4 regions of the Pseudescherichia sp. genome follow, and region 3 is predicted to be linked to each of the others. Evidence: predicted binding sites of a transcription regulator. Region 3 holds the regulator's gene; each other region holds the start of a gene.
What was found. Region 3 encodes Fur, which represses iron uptake genes when iron is present. Its sites were predicted from a motif close to ATAATAATGAGAACNACTATCAA; they were not measured.
Positions count from the first base shown of each region.

Region 1: efeU (iron uptake transporter permease EfeU) is a predicted target of Fur. The motif match lies at 3,439-3,461, and genes of this name have one in related genera.
Region 2: zupT (zinc transporter ZupT) is a predicted target of Fur. The motif match lies at 3,419-3,441, and genes of this name have one in related genera.
Region 4: exbB (tol-pal system-associated acyl-CoA thioesterase) is a predicted target of Fur. The motif match lies at 3,108-3,130, and genes of this name have one in related genera.

Region 1 covers NZ_DAMBWA010000006.1:227,513-233,409, reverse strand. Annotated here, with positions in the region: gene efeB (iron uptake transporter deferrochelatase/peroxidase subunit) at 82-1,365, opposite strand; gene efeO (iron uptake system protein EfeO) at 1,368-2,495, opposite strand; gene efeU (iron uptake transporter permease EfeU) at 2,548-3,381, opposite strand; gene putP (sodium/proline symporter PutP) at 3,611-5,116, opposite strand; gene putA (trifunctional transcriptional regulator/proline dehydrogenase/L-glutamate gamma-semialdehyde dehydrogenase) at 5,537-5,897, shown strand, end outside.
Region 2 covers NZ_DAMBWA010000004.1:99,496-105,392, reverse strand. Annotated here, with positions in the region: gene hldE (bifunctional D-glycero-beta-D-manno-heptose-7-phosphate kinase/D-glycero-beta-D-manno-heptose 1-phosphate adenylyltransferase HldE) at 1-776, shown strand, start outside; gene ubiK (ubiquinone biosynthesis accessory factor UbiK) at 1,178-1,510, opposite strand; FMN riboswitch at 1,645-1,805, shown strand; gene ribB (3,4-dihydroxy-2-butanone-4-phosphate synthase) at 1,911-2,564, shown strand; gene zupT (zinc transporter ZupT) at 2,630-3,406, opposite strand; gene ygiD (4,5-DOPA dioxygenase extradiol) at 3,603-4,391, shown strand; gene RTX96_RS07310 (glutathionylspermidine synthase family protein) at 4,440-5,600, opposite strand; gene RTX96_RS07305 (DUF1190 family protein) at 5,606-5,897, opposite strand, start outside.
Region 3 covers NZ_DAMBWA010000007.1:50,538-56,434, reverse strand. Annotated here, with positions in the region: gene RTX96_RS11185 (FGGY-family carbohydrate kinase) at 1-291, shown strand, start outside; gene RTX96_RS11180 (SDR family oxidoreductase) at 313-1,110, shown strand; gene RTX96_RS11175 (SDR family oxidoreductase) at 1,130-1,912, shown strand; gene fur (ferric iron uptake transcriptional regulator) at 2,099-2,557, opposite strand; gene fldA (flavodoxin FldA) at 2,847-3,377, opposite strand; gene ybfE (LexA regulated protein) at 3,527-3,820, opposite strand; gene ybfF (esterase) at 3,950-4,723, opposite strand; gene seqA (replication initiation negative regulator SeqA) at 4,894-5,439, shown strand; gene pgm (phosphoglucomutase (alpha-D-glucose-1,6-bisphosphate-dependent)) at 5,464-5,897, shown strand, end outside.
Region 4 covers NZ_DAMBWA010000004.1:65,335-71,231, reverse strand. Annotated here, with positions in the region: gene RTX96_RS07175 (glycoside-pentoside-hexuronide (GPH):cation symporter) at 108-1,487, shown strand; gene RTX96_RS07170 (family 43 glycosylhydrolase) at 1,500-3,029, shown strand; gene exbB (tol-pal system-associated acyl-CoA thioesterase) at 3,191-3,925, shown strand; gene exbD (TonB system transport protein ExbD) at 3,932-4,357, shown strand; gene RTX96_RS07155 (SDR family oxidoreductase) at 4,415-5,311, opposite strand; gene RTX96_RS07150 (cytoplasmic protein) at 5,424-5,873, opposite strand; gene RTX96_RS07145 (hypothetical protein) at 5,866-5,897, opposite strand, start outside.

The DNA.
Region 1 (5,897 bases), on a different contig from region 3:
ATATTACAAAAATATAACAGGACTGCGCTCATAGAAAAAAATGATAGTTCTCCCCTGCCCCGCAGGACAGAGGAGCGCAGGCTACGCCTCCAGCAGCGGCTGAGCCAGGTAGTGCTGCGGATCTTTCACGCCGGGTAGAGCAAAGAAGTAGCCCCCGCCGATCGGCTTGATGTACTCCTCCAGCGCTTCGCCGTTGAGCCGCTTCTGCACGGTCAGGAAGCCCTTCTCCAGATCGTGCTGGAAGCAAACAAACAGCAGGCCCATATCTAACTGGCCAGAGTTGGTTACCCCCAGCGAGTAGCTGTAGCCCCGACGCATCATCAGATTAACCTCGGTCTCCGGCGTACGCGGGTTGGCAAGACGAATATGGCTGTCGAGGGCGATGACCTCCCCGTCGGGATCGCGAGCATAGTCCGGCACGTCATGCTCATGCTGCATGCCCAGCGGGGCGCCGCTATGCTTGTCACGCCCGAAGATGGTCTGCTGCTCCTTGAGCGGCGTGCGATCCCAGAACTCGACGCGAAACTGAATAATGCGCACCGCCTGATAGCTGCCGCCCACCGTCCAGGCTGGCTCCTGCTGGTCAGGCGTAACCCACACCACGCGCTTCATCAGGGCGCCGTTCTGACCGTCCGGGTTACCGGTGCCGTCTTTGAAGCCCAGCAGGTTGATGGGTGTCTCTTTCCCTTTGCTGCGTGCCGCGTGGTCAGAGATAAACCCCTCCCGCTTCCAGCGGATGCTGAGCAGATCCGGCGTGTATTTAATGAGATCGCGCAGGGCGTGGATCACCGTATCCCCGGTGTTAGCGCAGATCTGCAGGAGCAGATCGCCATGGCACAGGGCTGCATCCAGCGAATCGTTGGGAAAGCGTGTCATCTTCTCCAGCTTCGCCGGGCGCTGCGGGCCTAAGCCAAAGCGGTCGTCAAACAGCGATGCCCCCAGCGAGACGGTGATGGTCAGGTTATCCGGGGCAATAAAGCCGCCGAGGATACCGGAGTCCATCGGCGGCATACGCGGGTTAGGCGTATCTGGCGCAGGCCCGCCGGTGGTTAAAAAGACAATCCGCTGGGTCAGCAGGCGAAACAGCCGCTCCAGCTCCGATCTGTCGCTGGCCAGCACGTCAAACGCGACCAGCATCATCGAAGCCTGCTGCGGCGTCAGAATACCTGCCTGATGCTCGCCATAGAACGGCTGGGTCTCCATCCGCGCATCCGGCGACAGGGTGCCGGGAGCGCTTTTAGGCTTTGCCGCATGGGCTACCGGACAGCCGCCCGCCAGCGCCAGGGCGCCACCCAGCGCGCCCATGCCCTTCAGTAAACGGCGGCGTGAAGGCTCGCTCACGCCGTGCTCATCATGCTCTGTCATGCTTAATCCAGTCCGAGTACACCGCGAAGCTGGGCCAGATCTTCCGCCAGGGTGGTGATCGGTCCTTTCAGCGCCGTGCGATCGGCGTCGGTCAGTTTGTCATAGGTTTCAAAGCCATCTTTGGTGCGGTATTTCGCGAGGATGGTATCAACTTTCTTGAAGTTAGCATCCACCTTCGCCAGCAGCTCGGCGTTGCCTTTCTGCAGCTGCGGACGCAGCAGATCAACAATCTTCTGCGCACCGTCAACGTTAGCCTGGAAGTCCCACAGGTCGGTATGGCTGTAGCGATCCTCTTCGCCGCTAATCTTGCTGGCCGCGACCTCTTCAATCAGCCCAGCCGCACCGCCGACCACTTTTGACGGCGGGAAGGCCAGCTCGCTGATGCGTTTTTGTAGCTCCAGCACGTCGCTATTCAGCTGGTCAGCATACTGCTCCATGCCCTTCGTGGAGCTATCGCCAAACAGCGCTTTTTCGAGGCGGTGGAAGCCGGTGAATTTCGGATCGGCAGCCTTCTGCTCGTAGTCATCCTCGCGGGCATCGATGCTGCCGTCGAGGTCAGAGAAGAGTTCGGCGATCGGCTCAATGCGCTCGTAGTGCTGACGCGTTGGAGCATACAGCGATTTCGCTTTCTCAACATCACCCGCCTTCACCGCGTCGGTAAAGTCTTTGGTCTTCGCTACCAGACCCTTCATCTCCTGAGTCACGTAAGCTTTATACTCGGTAATCGCAGCGCCCAGGCTCAGCAGCGCGTCACCTTTAGCCGCATCCGCCGTCGCTGCGCCTTTAACAATCAGCTTGCCCTTCGGGTTGGTCAGCAGGCCGCAGGTCATCTCATATTCGCCCGGCTGCAGGTTAGCGGTCAGCTTCTGGCTAAAGCCAGGAGCAATATTCTCCCGCTCCTCAACCACCATGACGCCCTTGAGGATCTCCCACTCCAGCGCTTTCTGGCTGTGGTTGAGGATAATAAACTGTGTTTTCCCGGCGTTGACCGTGAGGTTCATCGGTTCACACTGCTTATCCGTTACCGTGACCTTCACCTGTGGAACATCGGCCGCCTGGGCGCTGAATGCGCAGGCGAGCAGCGCGGCAATACCAACCTGTAAAGCACTACGACGAAAATGCGTTGCCATGACCTTTCCCTTAAAAGTATGTTGTAACTACTATTGTCGCTATCAATTAATATCAGGAGGCACCGGGAGACATCTGTGCCCCCGGGCGCGGCGGCAGCATAAACATCACCAGCGCCGGAATAAGGTAGGCAAACCAGACCACCACTTCACTAACGCTGGGCGCTTCCTGGTAGCCAAAGATGCCCTCCAGCAGAGTGCCAAACAGCGTGTGGGTGCTCAGGGTATTGCTGAGATCGAAGGCCACCTGCTGGAAATGGTTCCAGAGGCCCGCCTCATGGAAGGCGCGGATCGCTCCGGCGGCCAACCCAGCGGCTACCAGCAGAATAAACAGGCTGGTCCATTTGAAAAACGCCGCCATATTGAGGCGAATACCGCCCCAGTAGATCAGAAAGCCAATCACGACGGCTGTCGCCAGCCCGGTGAGTGCCCCCACCGGCGGCCAGATACCCACGTCCTGCTGAAACGCCGCCAGCAGGAAGAAGACTGACTCCAGCCCTTCCCGTGCGACGGCAAAGAAAACCATCATTATCAGTGCCCAGCCGTGATGATTGCCCTGCCTCAGGGCGTTATCTACCGCCTGCTCAAGCTGGACCTTAACGTTGCGCGACACTTTGCGCATCCAGAAGACCATCCACGTCAGGATCACCACGGCAATCACCGCCACGATGCCTTCAAACAGCTCCTGCTCTTTTTGCGGAAACTCCCCGGTGGTTTCGTTGATGATGATCCCGAGAGCAAGGCAGAGTGCGGCGGCGAGAAAGACGCCGATCCACATCACGCCTATCCAGCGGCCGCGTTGGGTACGCTTCAGGTAACTGGCGATGAGGCTAACGATCAGCGCCGCTTCGAGTCCTTCGCGCAGCATAATGAGAAATGGTACAAACATGCGATAAGCCTTTGAATGTTAAGCAGCGTCAAAAGATGCAAAGAAAAGTAAATTTCAATGATAGTGATTATCATTACGGCAGCAATAAACACAAGTAATTTCTGCGCGGAAGTTTCTCAGAATGTTACGCAGGCCAAGGCGCGGGCTGGAAGGTGAATCGAGGGTTGATAAATTGTGAAGAAGAAGTGAGAAAACGCACCGGAGAGCGGCTCCGGTGCGTGAACAACAGTTAGTTTGCTACGCGTGGTTCCGGCTTAGAGTGGTAATGCGCATCCGCCTCGGCAAAGCGCGCCTGCATGCTTGCCGACGGTGCTTTATCCAGCAGGCTGAAGAGCACAATACCGATGCTGCCAAAGATAAAGCCTGGAATGATCTCGTACAGGCCCAGCAGTTCGAAATGCTTCCAGACGATAACGGTCACCGCACCGATAATCATCCCCGCCAGCGCGCCGTTCCGGGTCATGCGTGACCACATGACCGAGAAGAGCACTACTGGACCAAAGGCGGCACCAAAACCGGCCCAGGCATAGCTCACCAGACCCAGCACCCGGTTTTCCGGGTTGGCGGCCAGAGCGATGGCTACCAGCGCGACGACCAGTACCATTACGCGTCCGACCCATACCAGCTCGGTCTGGCTTGCGCCTTTACGCAGGAATGCTTTGTAGAGATCTTCCGTGATGGCGCTGGAGCAGACCAGCAGCTGACAGCTCAGGGTGGACATTACCGCCGCCAGGATAGCGGAGAGCAACACGCCTGCAACCCATGGATTAAACAGCACCTGCGCCAGCTCGATAAACACGCGCTCGGCGTTCTGGTTTACCGCCCCGGCGAGCGCCGGGTTGTTGCTGTAGTAAGCAATACCGAAGAAGCCTACGGCTACCGCACCGGCCAGGCAGAGGATCATCCAGGTCATGCTGATGCGGCGGGCATGAACGATGGTGTGGTGAGAATCCGCTGCCATAAAGCGTGCCAGGATGTGCGGCTGGCCAAAGTAGCCCAGACCCCAGCCCAGCAGTGAAACGATGGCCACGAAGTTCAGCCCTTTGAGCATATCTACGTTTTCAATGCTCTTCTGCTTGATCACCACCAGCGAGTCGTCAAAGCCACCTACGGAGACCATCACCATCACCGGGGTGAGGATCAGGGCGAAAATCATCAGGCTGGCCTGCACGGTGTCGGTCCAGCTTACTGCCAGGAAGCCGCCTACGAAGGTGTAGATAATGGTTGCTGCCGCACCAGCCCACAGCGCCGTTTCGTAGCTCATGCCGAAGGTGCTCTCAAACAGACGCGCCCCCGCAACGATGCCGGACGCACAGTAGATGGTGAAGAAGAGCAGAATAACCAGCGCCGAGATGATGCGCAGCACGCGGCTACGATCTTCAAAACGGCCAGTGAAGTAGTCTGGCAGCGTCAGGGCGTTGTTGTTTACTTCGGTGTGCACGCGCAGACGGCCCGCCACCAGCTTCCAGTTAATCCATGCCCCCAGCGTCAGGCCGATAGCGATCCAGCTCTCGGAGATACCGGAGATAAAGATCGCCCCCGGCAGGCCCATCAGCAGCCAGCCGCTCATGTCAGAGGCGCCCGCGGAGAGCGCGGTGACCAGCGGGCCTAAGCTGCGTCCGCCGAGAATGTAGTCGTCAAAGTTTTTTGTCGATCGCCAGGCGACAAAGCCAATCAAAATCATGCCAAAGATGTAAACAAGAAACGTCACCAGCATTGGGGTGCTCATTGCCATTCAAAAGTCTCCAGATCTCTTCGTCAGCAAACGTCATATCTGCTGCGTTGACCTTTTCCGGAACGGGGAAAAGGTGTCGTTGTAGTGTTGGGCGACCGTATCCTGCCGGAAGCGATTTCTAACCACAATCGATTTAACATGGCATTCACATGAATTACATCCCCGTTACGATACCATTTTCTAATAGGTTGCACTCGCTCACGCTTTACAAGGTAACACCGTGAAAAAGTGTTAAGTACCGCATGGTTTCTGGCTTCCAGGGGTGCTAGCGCAACTTTTTAACGTCCGATCATCGTTAACAATCCATTCATTATTCAGCTTGTTGGCCGCGTCACAATTAACACGGTTGCACAAAGTTGCAACATGGTAGATATTTCTCGCTAACGACACAGAGTGACGATAATAACGAGGAGTAGATGCATGGGTAGCACCACGATGGGGGTTAAGCTTGATGACGCCACGCGTGACCGTATTAAGCAGGCAGCGACGCAGATCGATCGCACGCCGCACTGGCTGATTAAGCAGGCCATCTTTAACTATCTTGAGCGCGTCGAGAGCGGTGATGCGCTGCCGGAGCTACCGGGCCAGATCAACGGCGTAGAGAGCGAGCATGCCGACGCCAGCGTAGTGAAAGATGAGCCGCATCAGCCCTTCCTGGAGTTTGCCGAGCAGATCCTGCCTCAGTCCGTGAGCCGCGCGGCCATCACCGCCGCCTGGCGACGTGCAGAAACCGACGCCGTGCCGATGCTGCTGGAGCAGGCGCGCCTGCCGGAGCCGGTTG
Region 2 (5,897 bases), on a different contig from region 3:
TGAAGCTGATCGCCGATTTCGATCTCTCTGCCCTACTGGTTACCCGCTCCGAACAGGGGATGACGCTGCTGCAGCCGGGCAAAGCGCCGCTGCATATGCCGACCCAGGCGCAGGAGGTCTACGACGTGACCGGCGCGGGCGACACGGTGATTGGCGTGCTGGCGGCAACGCTGGCGGCGGGCAACTCGCTGGAAGAGGCCTGCTACTTTGCTAACGCTGCGGCAGGCGTCGTGGTGGGTAAACTCGGGACCTCTACCGTTTCCCCTATCGAACTTGAGAACGCCGTACGCGGTCGCTCAGAAACCGGGTTCGGGGTGATGAACGAAGAGGAGCTGAAGCAGGCGGTGGCGGCTGCACGCAAGCGCGGTGAGAAGGTGGTGATGACCAACGGCGTGTTCGATATTTTGCATGCGGGTCACGTCTCCTACCTCGCTAACGCACGCAAGCTCGGCGATCGCCTGATCGTGGCGGTGAACAGCGATGCTTCAACCAGCCGGCTGAAAGGGCCGACCCGTCCGGTTAACCCGCTTGAGCAGCGCATGATTGTGCTCGGCGCGCTGGAAGCCGTGGACTGGGTAGTGTCGTTCGAAGAGGATACGCCGCAGCGCCTGATCGCTGGGATCCTGCCGGATCTGCTGGTGAAGGGCGGCGACTACAAGCCGGAAGATATCGCGGGCAGCAAAGAGGTATGGGCAAACGGCGGCGATGTGCAGGTGCTGAACTTCGAGGACGGCTGCTCAACCACCAACATCATCAAGAAGATCCAGAAAAACTGATCCTGTAGGCCGGGCAAACGCATTGCCGCCCGGCGTTGCAGTATCAGCACAGTCATGCCCGGTGGCGCTACGCTTACCGGGCCTACAACGTGCACCGCACCCACCGTAGGCCGGGCAAACGCATTGCCGCCCGGCGTTGCAGTATCAGCACAGTCATGCCCGGTGGCGCTACGCTTACCGGGCCTACAACGTGCACCGCACCCACCGTAGGCCGGGCAAACGCATTGCCGCCCGGCGTTGCAGTATCAGCACAGTCATGCCCGGTGGCGCTACGCTTACCAGGCCTACAACGTGCACCGCACTCACCGTAGGCCGGGCAAACGCAGTGCCACCCGACGTTATAGTATCAGCACAGTCATGCCCGGTGGCGCTACGCTTACCGGGCAATACGGACTACAGGATCAATCAATATTCTCCACCGGCGGAATAGCCGGTGCGGGCTTCACTTCGCTCGGCAGATCCTGCGCCTGAGCCGGTTCAGCCGACGTGGCCGCCGGGCGGTTCTCCAGATCGCTGATGCGCTGCTCCAGCGCGGTCAGTTTCTCACGGGTGCGCAGCAGTACCTGCGTCTGGACATCAAACTCTTCACGGCTCACCAGGTCGAGTCGCGCCAGCTGGGATTGCAGCGTCTGGCGGATCTTCTTCTCTACATCCTCACCGAATTCACGAATGCCTTTTGGCATGGACTCGTGAACCTGGCGGGCGATCTGTTCAATTTTTTTCGGGTCAATCATAGTCGTTTCCCTGAACTGGTAAGTATTAACATTAGTGTAGCGTGGATTAGTGTAACGTGGATTATGCTACGTGAAAGCAGAATTGTTACGGTGAATGGATTGCCGGAGATAATCAATAGCGTTATAGTTAATCCGCTTATTCTCAGGGCGGGGCGAAATTCCCCACCGGCGGTAAATCAGCTCAGGCTGAAAGCCCGCGAGCGCTCCACGCAGTGCATCATGTCATGCAGGGAGGTCAGCAGATCCGGTGTAATTCCGGGGCCGACGGTTAAAGTCCGGATGGGAGAGAGTAACGATCCAGCCGGGTTTGCGCCTGCTCACGTTATTTTTTTGCCGCTTGCGGTACTCCTAAGACTGCCCTGATTCTGGTAACCATAATTTTAATGAGGTTTTTATTACCATGAATCAGACGCTACTTTCCTCTTTTGGCACGCCATTCGAACGTGTGGAACACGCTTTAGACGCACTGCGCAACGGGCGCGGTGTTATGGTGCTTGACGATGAAGATCGTGAAAACGAAGGCGATATGATCTTCGCCGCAGAAACCATGACCGTTGAGCAGATGGCGCTGACTATTCGCCACGGCAGCGGTATTGTCTGCCTCTGCCTGACCGAAGAGCGCCGTAAACAGCTCGATCTGCCGATGATGGTAGAGAACAATACCAGCGCCTACGGTACCGGCTTTACCGTGACCATCGAAGCCGCTACCGGTGTGTCGACCGGCGTCTCTGCCGCTGACCGCGTGACCACTATACGCGCGGCGATTGCCGACGGTGCTAAGCCATCCGATCTCAACCGTCCCGGCCACGTCTTCCCGCTGCGCGCGCAGCCGGGTGGGGTGCTGACCCGCGGCGGCCACACCGAGGCGACCATTGATCTCGTGACGCTGGCGGGCTTCAAACCGGCCGGCGTACTCTGCGAGCTGACCAACGATGACGGCTCGATGGCGCGCGCGCCGGAGTGCATCGAATTTGCCAAAGCGCATGAGATGGCCGTTGTGACCATCGAAGATCTGGTGGCCTACCGCCGCGAGCAGGAACGTAAAGCCAGCTAAGCGCTGACGCGAGATAAAACAGAGCCGGGCATGCCCGGCTCTGTTGTTTCTGGTCTTTCGTCTGATTAGCCCGCAAAGCCGATGCTCTGCAGCAGCACCAGGCTTAGTCCCATCACCGACATGCCGCACAGCACGCCGTAGCTCGGGTTGTTGTGGGGATCGATCTCTTTTGCCAGCGGCATCAGCTCATCCACCGACAGCGCCACCATGATCCCGGCCACCGCCGCCATGATCGCCGCCATCACGACCGGCGAGACCAGGCTGCCAAGGATCAGCCACGCCAGCACGCCGCCTAAAATCTCCGCGAGTCCTGAGATCCCTGCCCACATCACCGCTTTACGCTTTGATCCCGTGGCGGCATAGACCGGCGCTGCCACCGCCAGCCCCTCGGGAATGTTGTGCAGGGCGACCGCCAGGGCGATGCCCAGCCCCAGCTCAAGGTTACTGCTGGCCGTCACGTAGGTGGCCACGCCTTCGGGGAAGTTGTGCAGGCTGATGCCGAGCGTCAGCAGGATCGCCGTGCGCTTGATATTGCTCGGCAGCGTTTTGCTGCTGGCGCGCATAAGATCCTGCGCATGGGCGTGGGGGAGCAGGCGATCGAGGCCATAGTAGCCCAGCAGGCCGACGATAAACATGCCGTAGCCAAGCACCGGCGACATCCCCTCGGTACCGAGCGCAGCGGGGAGCATCTCCATCAGCGAGATCAGCAGCATGATCCCGGCGGCAAATCCCAGCGAAAAGGCCAGCACGCGGTTGGAAGGCTTCTGGCCAAGCACGCCGAGGATCGCGCCAATAAAGGTGGCCGCACCGGCTAATAAGGTCAGAATCAACGGGACCGACATTCAGAACTCCTTGTGATAATGATTCTCATTAATATTATTGAACACTGCCCCGTAAGGCGAGAGGGTAAGTCACTCTTTACGCATTTCTTACATTCAAATTATCTGATGATCTTCATCATGCTTATCTGAGTTCATCCTCCACGGGAAAAGCGTACTCTGCTTCTATCAAAATGACACTTTTTCTGAGGATATCATCATGTCTGCGTCTCGTATGCCAGCGCTGTTTTTGGGCCACGGCAGCCCGATGAATGTGCTGGAAGATAACATCTATACCCGCGCCTGGGGCAAGCTTGGGCAGACGCTGCCGCGCCCGAAGGCCATCGTGGTGATCTCTGCCCACTGGTTTACCCGCGGCACCGGCGTGACGGCAATGGAAACGCCGAAGACGATTCATGACTTTGGCGGTTTCCCGCAGGCGCTCTTTGATACGCACTATCCCGCGCCAGGCTCCCCCGAACTGGCGCAGCGGCTGGTGGATCTGCTGGCACCGGTCCCCGTCGCGCTGGATAAAGAGGCGTGGGGATTTGACCACGGCTCGTGGGGCGTGCTGATCAAGATGTATCCGAATGCCGATATTCCAATGGTGCAGCTGAGCGTGGACAGCACTAAACCCGCCGCCTGGCACTATGAGATGGGCCGTAGGCTGGCTCAGCTGCGTGATGAGGGCATTATGCTGGTGGCTAGCGGCAACGTGGTGCATAACCTACGCACCGCACGCTGGCATGGGGAGAGCACGCCCTACGCATGGGCGGCATCGTTTAATGATTACGTGAAGGCTAATCTTACCTGGCAGGGGCCGGTTGAGCAGCATCCGCTGGTGAACTATCTGCAGCACGAGGGCGGCTCGCTGTCGAACCCGACGCCGGAGCACTTCCTGCCGCTGCTCTACGTGCTCGGCGCGTGGGATGGCGCAGAGCCGGTGACGATCCCGGTAGAGGGGATGGAGATGGGCAGCATCAGCATGCTGTCGGTGCAGGTGGGTTAATAACAAAACGCCCGGTGGCGCTACGCTTACCGGGCCTACGTGTTATAGCTATTCGACAAAAATATGCGGATAGAAGCGGGAGAGATCCTGAGTGATCAACGCCCGATCCTCGCGGATGCCAATCCCGGCGGGTTGATCGTTGATCAGCCAGCTGCCGATCAGCACATAGCTATCGCCAAATTTTGGTAACGGGTAGAACTGCTGGACGATCATGCCCTCTTCACCGTAGGGGCCCTCTACCTGCTCGATAGTCTGGCCGTTTTCCACGATAGAGACGTTGGCCCCTTCGCGAGAGAAGATCGGCTTCACGACGTATTTCTCTAACGGTGGATGGTCATCTTCGGCAAAGTAAGCGGGCAGCAGGTTCGGATGATCCGGGAACATCTCCCACAGCATCGGCAGCAGCGCTTTGTTAGAGATAATGCTCTTCCAGGCTGGCTCCAGCCAGCGCACGCCAGCATCCTCTAGCTTGGTAGAGAAGACTTCGCGCAGCATATACTCCCACGGGTAGAGCTTGAACAGGTTGCTGATCACCTGATCCTGCAGATCGGTGAACTGACCTTTTTCGCCCAGCCCAATATCTTCGATATAGAGAAACTCAGTGGCGACGCCCGCTTCGGCGGCGCAGTCCTGCAGATACTGCACCGTGCCGCGATCCTCAACGGTATCGCGGCAGCAGGCCAGATGGAGCAGGCTAAAGCCGTACTGCTCGCGCAGTTCGTCGAAGCGCTCGATCAGCTTCTCCTGCAGGCTGTTGAACTGATCGCTCTCCGGCGGCAGCTTGCCCGCGTTCTGCTGGTCTTCCAGCCAGATCCACTGGAAAAAGGCGGCTTCGTACAGCGAAGTAGGGGTGTCGGCGTTGTTCTCCAGCAGCTTGGGTTCACCCACACCGTCCCACGCCAGATCGAGGCGCGAGTAGAGCGATGGCTGCTGCGTCTGCCATGCCTGGCGCACAAAGCTCCAGGTGTGTTTCGGAATGCGGAATTTGGTCATTAGCTCATCGCTGGCGACGACCTTCTCCACTACCTTCAGGCACATCTGATGCAGCTCGGCGGTAACCTCTTCGAGCTTCTCAACCTGCGCAAGGCTGAATTTGTAGTAGGCCTCTTCACACCAGTACGGCTCACCGTACATGGTGTGAAAATTAAAGCCGTACTCGGTCGCTTTTTCGCGCCAGTCCGGGCGCTCGGCAATCGTGACTCGTTCCATGAGGCTTAACCCCCCATTGAGCGTGAAGAGGAGGTGCCGACGGCGCTACGCTGCATAGTGGACTGTTTGGCAACCGACTCACCGAAGCCGCCACGCGTTACCGTAGAGGTGGTCGCGGGTTTCGGGGCCAGCGCGGTTTTGGGTACGGTCGCGGTGCGGCCTGGCTGGGCTGCGCCGTAGCTTTTACCCGAGGCGTCGGTGTACTGGCCGTAGGCCGGGCTGGCTGGGTTACGCGAGCTAAACAGCGGCTGCTGGGCGAAGCCCGCACCGCCGCCCATCAGGCGTCCCATCATGTAG
Region 3 (5,897 bases):
ACGCTGACCGCGTTAATGGTGGATGGCGGTCCGACTAAAAATGACTGGCTGATGCAGTATCAGTCAGACCTGCTGGGTTGCCCGGTTATGCGCAGCGACGTGCCTGAACTGTCAGCTATCGGGGCGGCACTCTTAGCGCGCAAAGCCGTGGGGCAACTCTCACTCGATGAGCTGAAACCGTACCTTTACCCGCATAGCGAATTTCGCCCCAACATGGAGCGTCATGGCCGTTTACAAAAACGCTGGCGGGAGTGGCAACAAGCCGTCGAAAGAACCCTACACAAATTCTGAATAGCGGGCGAGGAGGGAAGTATGGGCTATGTATTCGAAAATAAAACGGTCGTCATTACCGGGGCCGCCAAAGGCATCGGTGAGGGTATCGCCAGAAAATTTGCTGATGCGGGGGCGAATTTGGTGCTATCGGATCACTCAGAAGAGGTCACAGAGACCGCAGAGCGACTGAGAGAGGAGTACCATGAAAATATCATCTCCTTCGTTGCCGATGTCACCAATGAAGAGCAGGTCACCGAGCTTTACAGGCTCGCGCATCATACCTTTGGCACTATTGATGTCTCTATCCAAAACGCCGGCATTATCACTATCGACCGCTTCGATAAAATGACGCGTCAGGAGTTCGATAACGTCCTCAACGTGAATACCACCGGCGTATGGCTATGCTGCCGCGAAGCCGCAAAGTATATGGTCAAACAGCAGAGCGGACGTCTGATTAACACCTCCTCCGGGCAGGGGCGCGTTGGCTTTATCTACACCCCGCACTACGCCGCCAGCAAAATGGGTGTGATTGGCATTACCCAAAGCCTCGCCCTTGAGCTGGCCCAGCACAACATTACGGTTAACGCGTTCTGCCCAGGGATCATCGAGACCAATATGTGGGACTACAACGACCGTGTCTGGGGCGAGATCCTGAGTACGCCAGAGAAGCAGTATAAAAAAGGCGAACTCATGGATGAATGGGTGCAGGGGATCCCCCTTAAGCGGGCGGGCAAACCTGCCGACGTTGCCGGGCTGGTGGCATTTCTGGCGTCCGAGGACGCGGCCTACATTACAGGACAAACCATCAACGTGGATGGCGGCTTGATCATGTCGTAACACATTTTGGAGTGAAATCATGGATAAATATTTTTCCCAAAGACTGTTTGATTTAAGCGATCGCGTCGCGTTTGTTACCGGGGCAGGCAGCGGTATTGGTCAAATGATTGCTTACGGTTTTGCCAGCGCGGGGGCGAAGGTGGCCTGCTTCGATCTGCGTGAGGACGGTGGCCTGGCGGACACCGTGAGCACTATTCAGGAGATGGGCGGCAGCGCCTTTGCTTATACCGGCGACGTACGCGATATCGCCCATCTGCGCGCTGCCATCGCTGAAGTGAAGACGCAGTTTGGCCGCCTTGATGTGGCGCTCAACGCCGCCGGGATTGCCAACGCCAATCCGGCGCTGGAGATGGAGCCCGATCAGTGGCAGCGGGTGATCGATATCAACCTCACCGGCGTCTGGAACAGCTGCAAAGCCGAGGCGGAGCTGATGCTGGAGAGCGGCGGTGGCTCGATCATTAATATCGCCTCTATGTCAGGGGTGATTGTTAACCGGGGTCTGGAGCAGGCTCACTACAACTGCTCTAAGGCGGGGGTGATCCACTTAAGCAAAAGCCTGGCGATGGAGTGGGCGGAGAAAAATATCCGCGTCAACACGATTAGCCCAGGCTACACGGCGACGCCAATGAACACCCGTCCAGAGATGGTGCATCAGACAAAATCGTTTGAGAGCCAGACGCCGATGCAGCGTATGGCAAAGGTTGAAGAGATGGCGGGCCCGGCGATTTTTCTTGCCGCGGATGCCTCATCGTTCTGCACCGGTGTAGATCTGCTGGTCGATGGCGGGTTTGTTTGCTGGTAACGGGAGATGCTTTTTCGCCCGTTGGGCACAGTGTGGGTTTGTAGGCCCGCGTAAGCGAAGCGCCACCGGGCGTTATTATGTTGACGCTGCAATGCCGGGCGGCACTGCGTTTGCCCGGCCTACGGTCTCGCTCTTCCCATAAAAAAGGGCCACCCTAAGGTGGCCCGTTTTTTGTTACCGTTTCAATCACAGCTTACGCGGCGTCGTTTCATGCGCGTGTTCATTTTCACGGCAGTCGCCTTCGGCACAGTGACCATAGAGATAGAGGCTGTGGTTCGTCAGGCGGATGCCATGCTTAGTGGCGATTTCACGCTGGCGAGCTTCGATAGAGTCATCGCTAAATTCGATCACTTTGCCACAGTCGAGGCAGATCAGATGATCGTGGTGATGCTGCTGAGTCAGTTCGAAAACGGATTTGCCGCCTTCAAAGTTATGACGGGTCACGATCCCGGCATCATCAAACTGGTTGAGCACGCGATACACGGTAGCCAGACCAATTTCCTCGCCCATATCGATCAGTCGCTTGTATAAGTCTTCCGCACTGACATGATGGTTATCCGGTCCCTGAAGCACTTCCAGAATTTTTAAACGAGGAAGCGTGACTTTCAAGCCGGCCTTCTTTAATGCGGTGTTATTGTCAGTCATGCGGAGTCTGTCCTGTTGCTAATCGATCCACTTCCGAGGCGGAAGTTAATGAGAATGACCTTGAGTAAATGCGTCTCATTATAGAATTGCCACTTCTAAATGAAAACTACAAGTCCTCAAGTAAAGTATGCGTATAAAACGTGGCCTCGCCAACAAACAATCGTTGCGCGACCCGTTTGACCAGGGGATATTGTACAGGTATGTACGCGAAAGTTAAAAAATTGTAGCAATTATTTCTATTGCTTTTATCTATCAATAGCGGCGCAGCACGAAGGCCACGCCGTTAACATCAGGCGTTAACGATCTCGTCCAGGTGTAGCTCTTCAGAGATCTGCTTGACCCACTTCTCAACGCGCTCGGCGGTCAGCTCCGGCTGACGATCTTCGTCAATAGCAAGTCCGACGAAGTGGTCGTCATCGGCCAGGCCTTTAGACGCTTCAAAATGATAACCCGCGGTTGGCCAGTGACCTACGATAGTTGCACCGTTGGGTTCAATGATATCACGAATGGTGCCGAGTGCATCACAGAAGTACTCTGCATAGTCCTCCTGATCGCCGCAGCCGAACAGCGCCACCAGCTTACCGTTGAAATCCACCTCTTCCAGGGTTGGGAAGAAGTCGTCCCAGTCGCACTGCGCTTCACCATAGTACCAGGTCGGGATGCCCAGCAGCAGGATATCATAGCCTTCCAGATCTTCTTTGCTGCTCTTGGCAATGTCATGCACGTCGGCAATCTCTTTACCAAGCTGCTTCTGGATCATCTTCGCGATATTTTCGGTGTTACCGGTGTCGCTACCGAAAAAAATGCCTGTAATTGCCATGAGTAAAATAACCTCTTGAAACTTAATAATATGGTGGTGGAGCACAGCCCACGGATAAGGGCAATAATAGCAGAACAGAGCCATACGCGAAATTCGTAATCGTTCGGACTGCACTCTGTGCTACATGAAAGTGTGATTTGACGAGATTTTCAGACGTCGCCCTGGCGATGCAGGGCCTGGAGCTGGGTGAGCAGCAGCTCTTCGATCAGCTCGCTGCGGCTCATCTGCCGGGCATCGGCCAGCGCATTGAGCGCCTCAACGGCGTCAGCGTTCATCTTCAGCTCGACGCGCTTAAGTCCGCGAACTTTATCGCGTTTAAGCTGGTTGCGCTTGTTGATGCGTAGCTGTTCGTCACGCGAAAGCGGATTCGTTTTCGGTCGTCCCGGGCGACGCTCGTTCGCGAACAGATCTAGTGTCGTACGGTCCGTTTGTTCTTTTGCCATGATTTAGGGTGACGTCGGGGAAAACAGGCTGCCAGGGTAACCCTGTGCGATTAGCGCGCCATCATACATCAGCAGAGCAGGGACGCCAACGACCGTAAGCCCTGCCGCGTCCGGTCGCCGGGTTTTTAATCAGCCCGCATCGTTTGCCAGATAGCGGCGGATCGCCCGCAGCACCGCCTCGGGCTTTTCAGCATGCACCCAGTGACCGGCTCCGGCAATCACATGCGCCCGTGCCTGCGGGAACTGGGCCAGCAGCGCATCGCGATGTGCCTCGGTGACGTAGGGCGACTGGCCACCGCGGACAAACAGCGCCGGGCGATCCCAGGCCGGTACGGTCTGCCAGCCAATAATCTCTTCATAGCGGTCCCACAGAACCGGCACGTTGAAGCGCCACTCACCGTCAATGAACGATTTCAGAAGAAACTGAATAACGCCCTCTTCATGCAGGGTCTGACGCATCAGCGCAGCGGCCTGCTGGCGGCTGGTGGCCCCTGCAGCCGTCACCGCCTTGATAGCGGCAAAAATCTCGTCATGACGACGTACCTGATAGTCAACCGGGGCAATATCAATAGCAACCAGCCGATCGATCCGTTCTGGGGCAAGCGCGGTAAGCGCCATTACCGCCTTGCCGCCCATAGAGTGGCCGATAAAGGTGGCCTTTTCGAGGCCCTGCGCGTCGAGGGTATCCAGCAGATCCTGCGCCATCGCCGGGTAGTTCATCTCCGGCGAGCGGGGAGAGAGACCGTGGTTGCGCATATCCACCTGGATGATATCGTGATCGTTTACCAGATCGCGCGCCAGCACGCCGAGGTTGTCCAGGCTGCCAAACAGGCCGTGAACCAGGACAACGGGAGAATTGTTGTGCGGATGTTGTGCAGATTGCGCTCGGGTATTCAATTTCATGGCAAAGTTCTTTTTTTCGCTCTGTCGGGTTAGGGTATTATGTTGACCATTCTACCGCCTGGCTGCAAGGGGTCGACGCGAACCGACTTTTGCCTGACGTTAACCGTTGTTGAGATTTCGCCTATAATCCCAACAGCTTGTATTCAGATAAGATACTCCACTGGATTAAAATGAAAACGATCGAAGTTGATGATGAGCTTTACAGCTATATTGCTAGCCATACCAAACACATCGGCGAGAGCGCATCCGAGATTTTACGCCGGATGCTGAAGTTTACCGCCAACGGCAGCAGGCCAGCGGCCACCGCCCCGAAAGAGGCCGCCATTGTCAACGTCCCGGCCGAAGTGAAGCCGGTTAATCCTGTAAAAGACAAAGTCCGTGCCATGCGCGAACTGCTGCTCTCTGACGAATATGCAGAACAGCGCAAAGCGGTTAACCGCTTCATGCTGGTGCTGTCTACACTCTATTCATTGGATGAGAAAGCGTTTGCCGAGGCGACGGAGTCCCTGCATGGCCGTACCCGCGTCTACTTTGCGGGCAGTGAGCAGACGCTGCTGCAAAACGGGGCACAGACCAAACCTAAGCACCTGGCGAATACGCCATACTGGGTGATCACGAATACGAATACGGACCGCAAACGCAGCATGGTGGAGCATATCATGCAGTCGATGCAGTTCCCGGTGGAGCTGATTGACAAGGTTTGCGGCACAATCTAACCCTTGCATAAGAAGGATCAGGCAATGGCAAATCATGAACGCGCAGGACAGCCTGCACAACAGGGCGATCTGATTAATGTCGCTCAGCTTACCGCGCAGTACTACGTGCTGAAGCCGGAAACGGGCAACAGCGAACATGCGGTAAAATTCGGCACCTCCGGCCATCGCGGCAGTTCGGTACGCCATAGCTTCAATGAACCGCACATTCTGGCCATTGCGCAGGCGATTGCCGAAGAGCGCGCTAAAAACGGCATTACCGGGCCGTGCTATGTCGGTAAGGATACCCACGCGCTCTCCGAGCCGGCGTTTATCTCCGTGCTGGAAGTGCTGGCCGCCAACGGCGTCGATATCATCGTGCAGGAGAACAACGGCTTCACGCCAACCCCTGCGGTGTCGAATGCTATCCTCGAGCACAACAAGCAGGGTGGCGCTCAGGCTGACGGTATCGTCATTACCCC
Region 4 (5,897 bases), on a different contig from region 3:
AGGCCGCAGCAGAAAAATAGCCGTAGATTGGCACAAACGCATTCTGTGGGAGATTGATTGTGGCAAATAATACAAGGTTGTCGATTGCAGAAAAATTAGGGTTTGGCATGGGGGACGCGGCCTGCGGCATTGTCTACTCCTCTGTAACCATGTTTTTAACCTGGTTCTATACCGATATTTATGGACTGTCAGCGGCGGCGGTGGGAGTCATGTTTTTAGTCACCCGCATCCTTGACGCTATTACCGATCCGCTAACCGGTATCGTTGCCGATCGGGTTAAAACCCGCTGGGGACATTTCCGCCCCTGGCTTATTTGGTTTGCCGTCCCTTATGCAGTGCTGGCCGTTATGACGTTTACGACTCCCGCATTTGGCGCATCCGGAAAACTGATCTACGCCTATATTACCTATACCCTCCTCATGCTCTGCTACACCTTTATTAATATTCCCTACTGCGCGTTGGGGGGAGTAATTACCCGCGATGAGAAGGATCGCCTGTCGGCGCAGTCTTATCGCTTTACCATCTCGTCCGCTGCCGGACTGATGGTGTCGGTCGCCACCCTGTTTCTGGTGGACTGGCTGGGTAAAGAGGATAAACAGTTTGGTTTTCAGGCCACGATGGGCATCATGGGCGCGATTGCTATTGTGATGCTGCTGTTCTGCTTTTTCTCTACCAAAGAGCGCGTCGCCCCGGCGGTGGAAACGCAAAGTAGCGTACGAGAGGATATTCGCTGTCTGCTGGCGAACGATCAGTGGCGTATTGTGGCAATTATCACTTTCTTTTCCAGTATGGCCGGAGTGATGCGTAGCGCGGCGACGCTCTATTATGCGACCTATTTAATGATGGGCGGCGTACAGACGGCGGCGGGTACGGTAATGAAGTCTGCCTTTGTCTCTACCAGCGTGGTGGGCACTATTATCGGTAGCCTGGCCGCAGGTTATTTAGCTAAGCGCTACCGAGCCGTTTCACTATTTAAAAATATTAACCTGCTGCTGGTATTTACCGGCGTGGTGATGTTCTTTATTCCGCCTACCTGGTTGGCAGTGGTGTTCCCGCTCTATTTCCTGGTCGGCTTTTTCCATCAAATGTACCAGCCTTTTAAATGGAATATGATGGCCAACGCGGCGGACTATGGCGAGTGGAAGTTCGGCCACCGTATTACCGGCTTATCCTATTCGGGAAATCTCTTTGCCTTAAAAATGGGGATGGCCGTGGCGGGCGCTGCCGTCGGGTTTGCTCTGGGCCTGTTTGGCTACCAGGCAGGCGTCGCTGAACAGACGCCGTTAGCCACCGCCGGTATTGTCGGGCTGCTGACCCTGGGGCCCTCGCTCTCCTATCTGATCCTCTGGTGGCTGGCGCGCTTCTATAAGCTCGATGACACCATGATGGCAACGATACAGCGCGATCTGGCCGCCCGGGAACAGGCTGCCCGCCCTGCAGCCAGCGATCGTCCGGTGCTGGTGGGTGACGAACTGAAAAACGCATAAGGGAACCGCATCATGTCGCAGAATACCTATCAAAATCCGATTCTTTGCGCCGACTATTCGGATCCGGATATCGTCCGCGTTGGGGATGACTTTTTTATGGTCTCGTCGAGCTTCAACCATATGCCGGCGTTGCCCGTACTGCACTCAACGGATCTGGTCAGCTGGCGGATTATCAACCATGTGTTTGCTTCCCTCGATCTTGCTGGCTACGACACCGTGCAGCCCGGAAAAGGGGTCTGGGCACCCTCCCTGCGCTGGCATAACGATCGCCTGTGGGTCTTTTTCAGCACCCCCGACGAGGGGATTTTTATGTGTCATACCCAGGATCCGTGGGGAGCGTGGAGCAAGCCGCACTGCGTCCAGCCCGCCAAAGGCTGGATCGATCCCTGTCCTTTCTGGGATGAGGATGGCAGCGCCTGGCTGGTTCACGCCTTCGCCCATAGCCGCAGCGGCATTAAGCATAAGCTACAGCTTTTCTCGATGAAGCCAGACGGTACGGCGCTACAGGGGGAGGGGCAGATTATCTATGATGGCAGCTGCGATCTCCCGACGCTGGAGGGGCCGAAGGTCTATAAACGCAACGGCCTCTATTACATCTTCGCGCCAGCGGGTGGGGTGGAGACCGGTTGGCAGACGGTACTGCGCGCGCCAGAGATGACCGGGCCGTGGGAGGCACGAAACGTGCTCTTTCAAGGAGAGACCGCCGTGAACGGCCCCCATCAGGGGGGATGGGTAGAGCTGAAAAACGGCGAGTGCTGGTTTGTCCATTTTCAGGATGCGCACCTCTATGGCCGTATCGTTCATCTCCAGCCGATGTCATGGGACGAGGATGGCTGGCCGCACATAGGCGAGCCTTTTGGTGGGGCAGGCGCCGGGCAGCCGGTTCTGCGCTGGCAAAAGCCAGGCGGCCTGCCTGCGGTGACGCCCTATGCGCCTCAGACCAGCGATGATTTTGCTACCGGCAGGCCTGGGCTACAGTGGCAGTGGCAGGCCAATCCTCAGCCGAACTGGCTGATCCCGGCTACGCAGGGTCTTCATCTACGCTGTATCCTGCTGCCCGAGTTTGCGGGTCAGCAGACGCTTTACGCCGCACCGCAGCTGCTGCTGCAAAAGTTTCCGGCATTTACCTTTACTGCCCGCACGCGCGCTACGCTCGCCGCCGCAGAGCCTGAAAGCTGCGGCGGGCTGATTATCTATGGCGAACGTTATGCCGCGCTGGTTATTGTCCGTCGTCAGCAGTGCCATCAGCTCTGTTATGTTCACGGCTGGATGAGTGATGCGGGCGTAATCAGAGAGCAATGCCAGGCCCTGCATATGCTCTCGTCCGCAACCTGTGAGCTTCAGGTTAGCGTAGGGGAGGGCGGTGTCAGCCAGTTTGCCTGGCGTGAAGATGGCGGGGCGTGGCAGCAGGTACCGCGCACCTTTGCTGCCGGTAAAGGAAAATGGGTTGGGGCTAAAGTAGGCATCTTTGCCGCTGCCACGGCAGACGCGCAGGATCCCGGCGAATGTCGCTTTGAAGATTTTGTGCTGGAAGTTCGATAATTTTCTGAAAATTGCGCTTACGGCATTTTTTACTGCGTAAGCGCAAGGAAAGTTTGTCAAAATTACGCCACTATGTAAATACTAATGAGAACTACTATCAATTCGATGCTGTTTTGATATTATTATGCTCAGATTTTGTGATTTGCGTCCGGAGATACAGAGTGGGTAATAATTTGATGCAGACGGATCTCTCCGTTTGGGGTATGTATCACCATGCCGATATCGTCGTAAAGCTGGTGATGATTGGCTTGATTCTGGCGTCCATTGTCACCTGGGCGATTTTCTTCAGCAAAAGCGTGGAGATGTTCTCGCATAAGCGCCGTCTTAAGCGCGAGCAGAAGCTGTTAAGCGAAGCGCGCACGCTGGATCAGGCGAGCGAAATCGCAGCCAGTTTCCACGCCAGTAGCCTGAGCACGCAGCTGCTGAACGAAGCGCAGAACGAGCTTGAGCTCTCCGCTGGCTCTGAAGATAACGAAGGCATCAAAGAGCGTACCGGGTTCCGTCTTGAGCGGCGCGTCGCTGCCGTTGGCCGTCACCTGGGCCGCGGTAATGGTTTCCTCGCGACCATTGGCGCTATCTCACCGTTTATCGGCCTGTTTGGTACCGTATGGGGCATTATGAATAGCTTTATCGGTATTGCCCAGACCCAGACCACTAACCTCGCCGTCGTTGCGCCAGGCATTGCTGAAGCGCTGCTGGCCACGGCAATCGGCCTGGTCGCCGCTATCCCCGCGGTGGTCATTTATAACATCTTTGCCCGCTCTATCGGCGGCTATAAAGCCATGTTGGGCGATGTTGCCGCGCAGGTGCTGCTGCTGCAGAGCCGCGATCTCGACCTGGCTGCCAGCCCGTCGGCTGCACCGGTTCACTCCGCACAGAAACTACGTTTAGGTTAATTCCGTATGGCAATGCGTCTTAATGAAAATCTGGACGATAACGGCGAAATGCATGAGATCAACGTGACGCCGTTTATCGACGTTATGCTGGTGCTGCTGATTATCTTCATGGTGGCGGCCCCGCTGGCCACCGTTGACGTGAAGGTAAACTTACCGGCCTCCTCCAGCCAGCCGCAACCGCGTCCGGAAAAGCCGGTTTACCTGTCGGTGAAAGCGGATAACAGCATGTTTATCGGTAACGATCCGGTGACCGAAGAGACGATGGTCAATGCGCTGAACGCCCAGACCGCGGGTAAGAAAGATACCACCATCTTCTTCCGTGCGGATAAAACCGTAGATTATGAGACGATGATGAAGGTCATGGATACCCTGCATCAGGCGGGTTATCTGAAGATTGGTCTGGTGGGTGAAGAGGTGACGCGCCCGAAATAAGCGCAGCATTGAGATAAAAAAAGGGGCCATCGCGGCCCCTTTTTGTTGCATGCAAAACTAGCTTAAGTGCATCCCGCCGGTGACACCGTGTACTTCGGCAGTCACGTAGCTTGACTCCTGGCTCGCCAGATAGACGTAAATAGCGGCGACCTCAGCAGGTTGCCCGGCGCGTTTCAGCGGCGTGGACTGACCAAACTTCGGTAGTTTCTCCTGCGGCTGACCGCCAGAGATTTGCAGCGCCGTCCAGACAGGGCCCGGTGCAACGCTGTTCACACGAATGCCTTTCTCTGCCACCTGTTTTGCCAGCCCGCGGGTAAAGTTGAGGATGGCCGCCTTGGTGGAGGCGTAGTCCAGCAGGGTCGCATTTGGCTGATAGGCCTCCACCGACGAGGTGGTGATAATGCTGGCACCCGGCTGCAGGAACTTCAGCGCCTCCTGGGTGATCCAGAACAGCGAGAAGACGTTAGTCTTATAGGTCTGCTCAAACTGCTCTGAGGTGAGATCGGCAATATCTTCTACGGCGGTCTGTTTCCCGGCGACCAGCGCCAGAATATCCAATCCGCCCAGGGCATCGCGCGCCTGGTTAACCAGCGAGCGGGTAAAGGCTTCATCGGTCAGATCGCCTGGGATCAGCACCGCTTTGCGCCCTTCAGCTTCAATCAGCGCTTTGACTTCCTGCGCATCCTCTTCTTCAGCTGGCAGGTAGTTAATCACGACATCAGCGCCTTCACGCGCGTAAGCGATGGCGGCAGCGCGCCCGATACCGGAGTCGCCCCCTGTCACCAGTGCCTTACGATCCTTAAGACGGCCGCTACCCACATAGCTCTTCTCGCCACAGTCGGGGACGGGATCCATTTTTGCCTGCACCCCTGGCGCGGGCTGCTTCTGTTTCGGGTAACCCTCAGTGTAATACTGGGTGGTGGGGTCCTGAATTTTCGTCTGATCGTTTGCCATAAGTCGTCTCCATCTGTGATACATCCTGATTAAGGATAGATGCTTATGCGGGAAATGCAGGCGAACCGGACGATTCCCTATGGTTATCGATCGCAACCAGAGGCTGGGGAGCTTATGGCTTGGAGGCGGTAGAGAGGCGCTCAGACGGGAGTTCCGGCTCCTCCTGGAGTGCCACTCTGTTAACGCTGCCGGTGCGGTATTCACCGTCGGCAAGCTTGCGGGTAAGACGCAAGGTGGCGGTTTCTCGTTCAAGAAGGTGCTGGTAGTTTGTTTCCAGCTTTGCCATGATCTTTTCCCGTAAGTCGGGATGCAGAGCGATGATTTCATCAATTGCCGCCCCGTAGATCTCCTCTTTAACCTGTAAGGCATAGATCTCACGGCGGTTCTGCCACTTTAGCCTGATCAGCGCCGCGGGAATAGAGAGAGACTCCCTGGCGATACGCTGGATCGTCTCATTTTTATTCTGGATTAATGCATCCAGATTTTGCTTTAAGATAAATTCATCGCTCTTTGTCTCATCTAAAGTCAAATAGACATTGTTATTATCAATCTCTTTATTCACGCGAATCGTCCTGTAGCGTATAAA